3 regions of the Mesorhizobium sp. M0195 genome follow, and region 2 is predicted to be linked to each of the others. Evidence: predicted binding sites of a transcription regulator. Region 2 holds the regulator's gene; each other region holds the start of a gene.
The links. The regulator PhoB, encoded in region 2, activates phosphate uptake and scavenging genes when phosphate is short. The targets are predictions, from matches to a motif close to TGTCATNNANCTGTCAT.
Positions count from the first base shown of each region.

Region 1: a site for PhoB is predicted at 1,657-1,673, ahead of NKJ12_RS03855 (alkaline phosphatase D family protein). Genes of this name have one in related genera too.
Region 3: a site for PhoB is predicted at 2,021-2,037, ahead of NKJ12_RS02180 (PhoX family protein). Genes of this name have one in related genera too.

Region 1 covers NZ_JAMYSV010000001.1:765,334-768,611, forward strand. Annotated here, with positions in the region: gene NKJ12_RS03845 (TetR/AcrR family transcriptional regulator) at 1-100, opposite strand, end outside; gene NKJ12_RS03850 (MFS transporter) at 183-1,466, shown strand; gene NKJ12_RS03855 (alkaline phosphatase D family protein) at 1,746-3,278, shown strand, end outside.
Region 2 covers NZ_JAMYSV010000009.1:54,818-58,095, forward strand. Annotated here, with positions in the region: gene pstB (phosphate ABC transporter ATP-binding protein PstB) at 1-341, shown strand, start outside; gene phoU (phosphate signaling complex protein PhoU) at 374-1,081, shown strand; gene phoB (phosphate regulon transcriptional regulator PhoB) at 1,098-1,787, shown strand; gene NKJ12_RS18690 (ROK family protein) at 1,797-3,041, opposite strand.
Region 3 covers NZ_JAMYSV010000001.1:439,181-442,458, reverse strand. Annotated here, with positions in the region: gene NKJ12_RS02200 (SulP family inorganic anion transporter) at 1-84, opposite strand, end outside; gene NKJ12_RS02195 (helix-turn-helix domain-containing protein) at 265-534, opposite strand; gene NKJ12_RS02190 (phosphatase PAP2 family protein) at 848-1,549, opposite strand; gene NKJ12_RS02185 (hypothetical protein) at 1,564-1,902, opposite strand; gene NKJ12_RS02180 (PhoX family protein) at 2,105-3,278, shown strand, end outside.

The sequences.
Region 1 (3,278 bases), on a different contig from region 2:
CTTGCCGGTAAAACAGGTCGCGCGCCACCTGGAGAATCCGTTCGGCGGCGCGAGGCGGCGGTGCGTCATTCGCCTTGATCGTTGGTTCAATGCTTTTCATGTCTGGTGTACCGATTAGCTGGTTGACAATGTTACCGGTCGGTACGTATGTTTCGCGCTCCTGCAACGTACCGGTCAGTAACATGATAGCTCAATCCCGCCCGTTTGGCCAGCGCTACGCTTTCGTCGTGGTCGCCGTCATCTTCCTTTGCCTGCTGATCGCAGCGGGCCTGCGTTCGGCGCCGGCAGTCATGATGCTGCCGCTGGAGAACAGTTTCGGCTGGCGGCGCGACGTCGTCTCACTGGCCGCTGCCACTGGCATCTTCCTCTATGGCCTGACCGGGCCGTTTGCCGCGGCGCTGATGGAGCGGATCGGGCTGCGCCGCACCTTGCTTGCCGCGCTGCTTTTGATGTCGGGATCGACCGCGCTCAGCCTGTTGATGACCAAGCCGTGGCATCTGCTCCTCACCTGGGGCGTGTTTTCCGGCGTCAGCTCGGGCGCCGTCGCCACCGTGCTCGGCGCAACCATCGTCAACCGCTGGTTCAAGACCAATCGCGGCCTGGTGATGGGACTGATGTCGGCGTCCAGCGCCACCGGGCTGCTGGTCTTCCTGCCGTTGCTCGCCTCGCTCGCCCAGTCAGGCGGCTGGAAGCCGGTCGCCATCGCCATTGCCGTGGCCACCGCCTGCCTGGTGCCGCTGGTCTATATGCTGGTGCCGGAGCGCCCGGCCTCGATCGGCATGGTCCGCTATGGCGCTGATGCCGACGACGTGCCGCCGGCGCCGCCGGCCGCGCAGGGCAATTTCCTTTCGCATACGCTGAGCACGCTGCGCCGCGCCGCCGGCACGCGCGTGTTCTGGTATCTGTTCGCCACTTTCTTCGTCTGCGGCTTCACCACCAACGGGCTGGTCGGCACGCACCTGATCGCCTTTTGCGGCGACATGGGCATAGGCGAAGTGCAAGCCGCCGGCCTGCTGTCGATGATGGGCATTTTCGACCTGATCGGCACGACGCTATCGGGCTGGCTCACCGACCGTTTCGATCCGCGCAAGCTGCTCGGCGTCTATTACGGCATCCGCGGCCTGTCGTTGATCTATCTGCCCTATTCCGGCTTTTCGGCCACCAGCTTGATCATCTTCGCCGTGTTTTACGGACTGGACTGGATCGCCACGGTGCCGCCGACGCTGAGGCTTTCCAACGAGGCGTTCGGCGACCGCAGCGGACCGATCGTCTTCGGCTGGATCGTCGCCGGCCATCAGGTTGGCGCCGCGACAGCGGCCTTCTTCGGCGGCACCATGCGCGAGCTGCAAGGCAATTACGAGCTTGCCTTCCTGATCGCCGGTATGACGGCAATAGCCGCCGCCTGCATCTCGCTGCTGATCAACACCAGCCGCCCGGCCTTCGAGCCGGAACCGCAGGCGGCTTAGGGTGCGACAGTTGAGTGCTAATCTCCCCCGTTGAGGGGGAGATGGCCGCGAAGCGGCCAGAGGGGGTCGGTCCGACCGGGCTCGGCCCCTTATCGCAGGCGCAAGAGGTCGGTGCTCCATGCGAGACGACCCCCTCTGTCGCCTCCGGCGACATCTCCCCCTCAAGGAGGGAGATTCGCCATCCTGTTGATGTCAGAAAACCTTCATCGTTTCGAAATGTGCCTGAAACATTGAAGCTGGAGCTTGGCGGCGACGTTCAACGCCATCCAGGAGACAGCCATGAACAAGATTTCGATGACGCGGCGCGCTTTCGTCACGTCGGCCAGCGCCGTTGGCCTGGTCGGCGCGTCGGGCCTCGCGCTTCCCTATTACTCGCGCGCCAATCAGCGCCCGGCCTTTACCCACGGGATCCAATCCGGCGACGTCGATGCGACCAGCGGCATGGTCTGGGCGCGCACGGACCGGCCGTCGCGCGTCATGTTCGAAGTGTCGCCGACGGAGAGCTTCGCCAATGCCGTCCGCCTGGCGCCGCTCGATAGCTCGCCGGCCAGCGACTATACGGTGAAGCGGCTGCTTACCGATCTCGCCTCCGACCAGGACATCTTCTACCGCATGGTCGCGGCCGATCTTTCCGATATTAACGCCGTTTCCGAGCCGATCGTCGGCCGCTTCCGCACGGCACCTGCCTCGAAGCGCGACATTCGTTTCGCTTGGTCGGGCGACACCGCTGGCCAGGGCTGGGGCATCGACGACACCGGCATGAAGACCTACGCCACTATCGCCAAGCACACGCCGGACTTCTTCCTGCATTCGGGCGATACGATCTATGCCGATGGCGCGATGAAGGACGAGGTCGACCTGCCCGGCGGCGGCAAGTGGAAGAACACCGTGCTGATCGACGAAAAACGCAAGGTTGCCGAGACGCTGGACGAATACCGGGGTCAGTGGAAATACAATTTGATGGACAGGAACGTGCTGGCGCTGAACGCCATCTGCCCGACGTTCTACCAGTGGGACGACCACGAGGTGGTGAACAACTGGTCGGATTCGAAGGATCTGAGCGCCGACGACCGCTACACCGAAAAATCCATCCATGTACTGGCGGCACGCGCGGCGCGCGCCTTCCACGAAATGACGACGATCCGCTACGAGCCATCGGAGCCCGGCCGTGTCTACCGCAAAATCGCCTATGGGCCGTTGCTCGACGTGTTCTTCCTCGACATGCGTTCCTATCGCGGCCCCAACGGTCAGAATATGCAGGAGACGATGACGCCGCAATCGCGCATCCTCGGCGAACAACAGACGAAATGGCTGAAGCGCGAGCTGGCGAATTCCAATGCAACCTGGAAAATCATCGCCGCCGACATGCCGCTCGGCCTCGTCGTCTGGAACGACGGCACCAAGAAGGTCGGGGCCGAGGCAATCAGCAATGGCGACAATGGCCCGGCCAAGGGGCGCGAGCTGGAAATTGCCGACCTCCTTCGCTATATAAAGAACGCGGGGATCAGCAATACCGTCTGGCTAACCGCAGACGTGCATTACACAGCCGCGCATTATTACAATCCGGACAAGGCGCAGTTCCAGGACTTCAATCCGTTCTGGGAATTCGTTTCGGGTCCGATCCACGCCGGCACATTCGGACCGAATGCTTTCGACATGACTTTCGGCCCGGAGCTGAGGTTCATCAAGGCACCGACCGCCGAACAGGGTCAGAACCTGCCGCCGTCGGCCGGCCTGCAGTTCTTCGGGCTCGTCGACATCGATGGAGCCACCGAGCAGTTGACGGTGCGGCTGATGGATTGCGACGACAGC
Region 2 (3,278 bases):
ACAAGCTGAACGCCAGCGGCTTGAGCCTGTCCGGCGGCCAGCAGCAGCGGCTCTGCATTGCCCGCACCGTGGCAGTGAAGCCGGAAGTCATTCTGCTCGACGAACCGGCTTCGGCCCTCGACCCGCTGTCGACGGCCAAGATCGAGGAACTGATCGACGAGCTGCAAGCCGACTACACGATCGTCATCGTCACCCACAACATGCAGCAGGCGGCGCGCGTGTCGCGCCAGACCGCCTTCATGTATCTGGGTGAACTGGTCGAGTTCGACCGGACCGAGAAGATATTCACGTCGCCCCGCGAGAAGCGCACGCAGGACTACATCACCGGCCGCTTCGGCTGAGCCGTTCCGATCATGCATATGAGGACAGGACCATGGGCGAACACACAGTCGCTTCTTTCGACGAGGATCTCGAGCAGATCAGCAAGCTGATCCGCGACATGGCCGACCTCGCCGGTTCGATGGTCGGCGGGGCGACCAAGGCCCTGTTGAATTCCGACAACGTGCTGGCGCAACGCGTCGTCTCCGACGACGCCATCATGGACGCGCGTCAACGCGAACTGGACGACCGCGCCATCACCCTGATCGCCAAGCGCCAGCCAATGGCTCACGATCTGCGCCATGTCGTCGGAGCGATCCGCATGGCCGGCGACCTCGAACGCATCGGCGACCTTGCCAAGAATATCGCCAAGCGTGTGAGCGCGGTCGGCCTCAGCGTCACGCCGCGCGACCTATCGCATTCCATCGATGCGATGGCGCAGCTGGTGCTCATCCAGGTGCAGGGCGTCATCGAGGAGTATGCTGCAGGCGATGCGGCCGCGTTGGCCAAGCTGCGCGCCGCCGACGAGCGTATCGACGTCAAATACACGTCCGTGTTCCGCGAGCTGTTGACCTACATGATGGAAGATCCGCGCAACATCACCGCTTGCACGCATCTGCTGTTCTGCGCCAAGAATCTCGAGCGGATCGGCGACCATGTCACCAACATCGCCGAGAATGCGTATTATGTGCTGACCGGCGAGCAATTGCCCGTCAATCGTCCGAAGCAGGACGAAACAACAATGTCCGCGCCGGTGACATGATGGGGGTGCCCAGCCGATGATCGCACCACGCATAATGGTGGTGGAGGACGAGGAGCCGTTGGGCGTGCTGCTCCGCTACAATCTCGAATCCGAAGGCTACCAGGTCGAGGTGGTGACACGCGGCGACGAAGCCGAGATCCGTTTGCAGGAGAATGTGCCCGACCTTCTGGTGCTCGACTGGATGATACCGGCGGTTTCCGGCATCGAGCTCTGCCGCCGGTTGCGCGTGCGCCCCGAAACCGAGCGGCTGCCGATCATCATGCTGACCGCGCGCGGCGAGGAGAGCGACCGGGTGCGCGGTCTTTCGACCGGCGCCGACGACTATCTTGTCAAACCGTTTTCGACACCGGAATTCATGGCCAGGGTCAAGGCGCTGCTGCGGCGCGCCAAGCCGGAAGTGCTGTCCAGCGTGCTGAAGGTCGGCGACATCGTGCTCGATCGCGAATCGCACAGGGTCTATCGCAAGAAGAGCGAGATCCGGCTCGGGCCGACCGAATTCCGGTTGCTCGAGTTCATGATGCGGCATCCGGGCCGCGTCTTCTCGCGTAGCCAGTTGCTCGATAATGTCTGGGGCGAGACGATCTATATCGACGAACGCACCGTCGACGTGCATGTCGGGCGGCTGCGCAAAGCCGTCAATAACGGCCGCATGCCGGATGTCATCCGCACCATCCGCGGTGCCGGCTATGCGATCAGGGAAGATTGACCCGCCTGGTCAGGCGACGTTCTTTCTGACGCCGGGCCTCATTTGCGCGCCCGGCGCGAAAATCTCCTGGTCGACGAAGCTTAACGCCCGCATCGCGCAGCCTTCGCGGATCAGCGGCAATTCGTTCGGCTCGGTATCGAAGGAGATCGAGCCCGAGTGCTGGCCGCCGGCGGTCTGGGCGATGGCCTTGCGCAAGGCCGGCTCGATCAGATCGAAGGCGGCGGCACTGGCGCCGACCATCGCGACCGGTGCCGGATCGATCAGCGCGAACAGCGAGCCGAGACCGAAACCCAGCGCTTCGCCGGCCTTGCGGTAGGCCTCGCGTTCCGGCCCATCCTTCTCGCGCGCGCGGGCGGCCAGCGCGCGCATGTCGGCGTCGCCGACGTCGGCGACCGGTTCGCTGTCTTCGCTCATCTGCCTGGCGTTGCGCCAGATGGCATAGTTGCCGGCATAGGCTTCGATGCAGCCGCGCCGCCCGCAACGGCAGAGCGCGCCGCCCGGACGATGGATCATGTGGCCAAATTCGCCGCCCGAGGAATGCGTCCCGGTGAACAGTTCGCCCTTCAGCACAAGCCCCATACCGATGCCATGCGAAAGCAGGATGGCGATGAAGTCGTCGCGATAGCGATCCGGATTGCGCCAGCGCAAAGCCACCGCCATCATATTGCAGTCGTTCTCCACCGTGGCCGGGATGCCGAATTCGTCCTCCAGCATGTCGGCAAAGGCGATGTCGGTCTGCGGCGTGATCGGCGACCACAGCATGGCGCGTGCAGGGGAGTCGGTAATGCCCTGAATCGCCAGGGCGATGCGGGCGACACTGCGGACGTCAAGGTCTGGGTCCTCAAGCCGGCGCCGGACGATGGCCATGCATTCGCGGATCAGCTCGTCGCGCGGCATGGTCAGCGTGTCCAGCCGGCGCTGTTCCTCGGCGACCACCTGTCCCGCATAGTCGATAATGGCGGCCGACAGGAAATTCAGCGACAACACCACAGTCAGCACCGCCGCCGCTTCCGGGTTGAGGGCGAGGCCGACCTGTGGACGACCGCGTTTCAACGAAACGGGCTCACTTGCCTTGCTCTCGGCGAGGATGCCTTCCCGTATCAGGTCGGAGGAGATCGCCGATATGGTTGAATGACTGAGGCCGGTGGTGGCTGCGATCTCCGTACGCGATGGCTGGCCGGCCCGGCGCACCGCCGAGATCACCATCGCCCGGTTGCGCCGGCGCAAATCGTCATGGCGGATTCCGACCGACATCGTTTTGCTTTCCTCCCGGTTGCCGCGGCCGCTCATGAACCGGAAGCCCTCGGTAATGTCCGACAAATAGTGTCGGATGCGGCAAATAGTGTCAGATGCAGGTGGCGCTGTCATCGTTTATTCCGACGCTCGAAAAAACTCGCACAGTCATCAAAATCCATCAGAATCGATGTTGACAGCAGCCGGAGATCGGGCCAGTATTTTTTCGAGGCTCGAAAAAATTAGAGCTTCTAAGCT
Region 3 (3,278 bases), on a different contig from region 2:
CAGCACCGTCACCAGCTTCGGGGTGAACAGTTCGGAAAATGTCGGCCGCGCCGGTTGATGCACTGCCCGCTGCGTCTGATCCATCGAGTGCCTTCCGCATGAAACCAAGGAGCGGCGGGATCGTCGGCAGGACTGTCGGCGGTCGCCGTCGCGACTTGGAGCGGCGTGCGTCCAAATAGGCGCACAGATACGCCCCAACACTTTTGACCCGCGCATCGGACTATCCGAAAACCGAATTTGATTTTCGGCGATGCGGCAGTAGCGTCAGCCTTGCGGGTTCTGCGGCGTGACAGGCTTGAGGCGAACGCCCCTGCCGCCACGCTCGCTCGCCTGGTTTTCGCCGATCAGCTCGACCCCGGCCTCTTCAAGGGCCTGGATGACCTTCATCAGCGTATCGACCACGCCCCGGACCACGCCGTCGCTCGCTTCCATGCGCTGAATGGTTGGAAGCGAAACCCCGGCGCGCTCGGCGAGGGTCTTCTGATCGATGCCGGCCAGCGCCCTCGCGGCACGCATCTGCGCGGCAGTGATCATCGGTCAAAACCCCGTCTGAGTTCTGCGGTATCACGTATAATACCTTCATGATGATGGGTCAAATATCATCTTGCATATGTGAAACATGCAACAGTCTTTGCCAGCCGGTGCGCTGGCATGCTACAAACCTCGGCATCGTTTGGCGGGACATCCATTACGGTACCGATTTTACAGTAGGACCTCAAAAAGGATGAGCAGGTGAAGACATTCAAAGCGTTGGCGACCTCGACAGTCGTGCTGTCGATGGTTTTCCTGCTGGCAGGCTGCGGACATGGCCTGATCAACAGGCTGATTTGAAGTAGTCCGGCCGACGTCAGGTGCCGTCGGCCCGCCCTAGCCATCGCTGCAGCAATCGTGCCGCCAGCCAGCACAGCATCGCCCAGGCAAAGCCGGCGCACCAGCCGGCCAGCACGTCGGACGGCCAGTGGACGCCGAGATAGATGCGGCTGATGCCGACCACCACCGTCGTCAGCACCGCCAGCATGAGCACATAGATCTTCGTTGTGCGCCCGGGCAAAAACCGTGCCGCCATGCTGCCCAGCGTCAAATACGTCACCGCCGACAGCATGGCGTGGCCGCTCGGAAACGAAAGCGATGCCACATCGGCGAGATGCGAGACCAGATCGGGGCGCGGCCGGTCGATATCGAATTTCAGCACGCTTGACAGGAGCTGGCCGCCCGCCACCGCGACGAACATGAGAAGCGCCGCGCCTGGCCTGCGGATAAGGAGCAGATAGACGATCATTGCTGCCGTGATCAGCACCAGTACGCTGGCGCTGCCGAGGCTGGTGATGTCGCGCATCGCTCCTTCCAGCCACGCCGGTCCGATCGGATTGTCGGGCTGGCCGGCCTTGCGGAAGGCAAGTAGGATTTCGGTGTCGAAGGCATGCGGCGTGGTCGCCCGCGCCAGCTCCATCAGTTCTTCGAACCCCCACAGCCCGCCGGCAATGACCAGCCCGGCCAGCAGAACCGGGAACTCCAGCCAGTTGCGCAGTCTGCTTGCAATCTTCTTCATCGGCCCGATCGCAGCTACAGCCTTTGCAGATAGGGCCCGAGCGTGATCAGCGCCACAGCTGCGATGGCAAGCACAATGCCGGTTGCCTGCAAGGCATTGACGCGCTCGCCGAAGAAGACCAGCGCCACCACATTCACCGACACCAGCTGGATCACCGCCGACAGGCTGAACGACACAGACATGCCGAATTCACGAATCAGCCTCAGCATGATCAGATTGCCCAGCGAATAGAGCGCCAACGTCAGCACGATCTTGCCGAGGCTCGGCGCCAGCCCCCACTGTTTTGCGGCCATCGCCGCCAGCAGAAAGATCACCGTCGAAACGCAGAGCTGCCCAAGTCCCCAGAAACTCACTTTTGTTCCTCCCGATGCGGTCTCTACGCGCCTGCCGCAGCTCTTGTTTCCGAAGCGCCGGTCGCGGTCAAGCGGGGCTGATGTTGGATACGAAATCGCAGGTGGCAATTAGCCGGCATGTCATCAAACTGTGACCTGCCGGTAATACCGAATTGGCCAGGCAACACGCTCCAGCAATCCATCCAGCCAGAGGCAGGCCCCCATGACTGAACAGCGCTCGACCGAACATCGCACCCCGGACGCCCATTTCCGCACCAGTCTGCTCGAGGAAAACGATGGGCCAGGAGCCAATCCCACCGACAACCGCACCATGGGTGAGATCATCGCCGCGCGGTTCTCGCGCCGCGGCTTCCTCAAGGGCTCGCTTGCCGTCTCGGCCATAGCCGCTACCGTTAGCCCGCTGGCGCTGATCACCGCCGACAACGCCCGCGCCGCCGAAGGATCCGCCTTCGCTTTCGACGAGCTCGAGGCCGGCATCGACGACAAGCATCACGTCGCACCTGGCTACGACGCCGACGTGCTGCTGCGCTGGGGCGATCCGCTGTTCGCCGACTCGCCGGAATTCGATCCGACAAAACAGTCGGCGGAAGCCCAGGCCAGACAATTCGGCTACAACAACGACTATGTCGGCTATATCCCGATCGACGGCTCGGCCGAGCACGGCCTGCTGGTCGTCAACCACGAATACACCAATCCGCATCTGATGTTCCCGGGCCTCGTCACCATCGTCGATGGCAAAGCCAAGCAGGCGCCCCTCAGCAAGGAGCAAGTCGATGTCGAGATGGCCGCGCATGGCGGCACCATTGTCGAGATCCGCAAAGAAGCCGGCAAATGGCAGGTCGTGCGCGACGGCAAGCTCAACCGCCGCATCACCTCCAATACCGAGATGGCACTGTCTGGCCCCGTCGCCGGCCACGACCGCGTCAAGACCAGCACCGACCCGAGCGGCACGAAGGTCATCGGCACCCTCAACAACTGCGCCGGCGGCGTCACGCCGTGGGGCACCTATGTCATGGCCGAGGAGAACATCCACGGCTATTTCTCGGGCGAGCTGCCGCAGGGCCATAACGAGGCGGCCAATTACAAGCGCCTCGGCATTCCCGAAGGCGCCTATGAATGGGCGGCGCATCACGACCGTTTCGATATCGGCAAGGAGCCGAACGAGCCGAACCGCTTCGGCTGGATCGTCGAGGTCGACGTCCAGGATCCGACGTCGGTGCCGAGGAAGCGCACCGCCATGGGCCGTTTCAAGCATGAGGGCGCAGAATCGATCGTCGCCAAGGATGGCCGTGTCGTCTTCTACCTCGGCGACGACGAGCGTTTCGACTATGTCTATAAGTTCGTCACCACAGGCAAGTTCAATCCGGACGATCGCG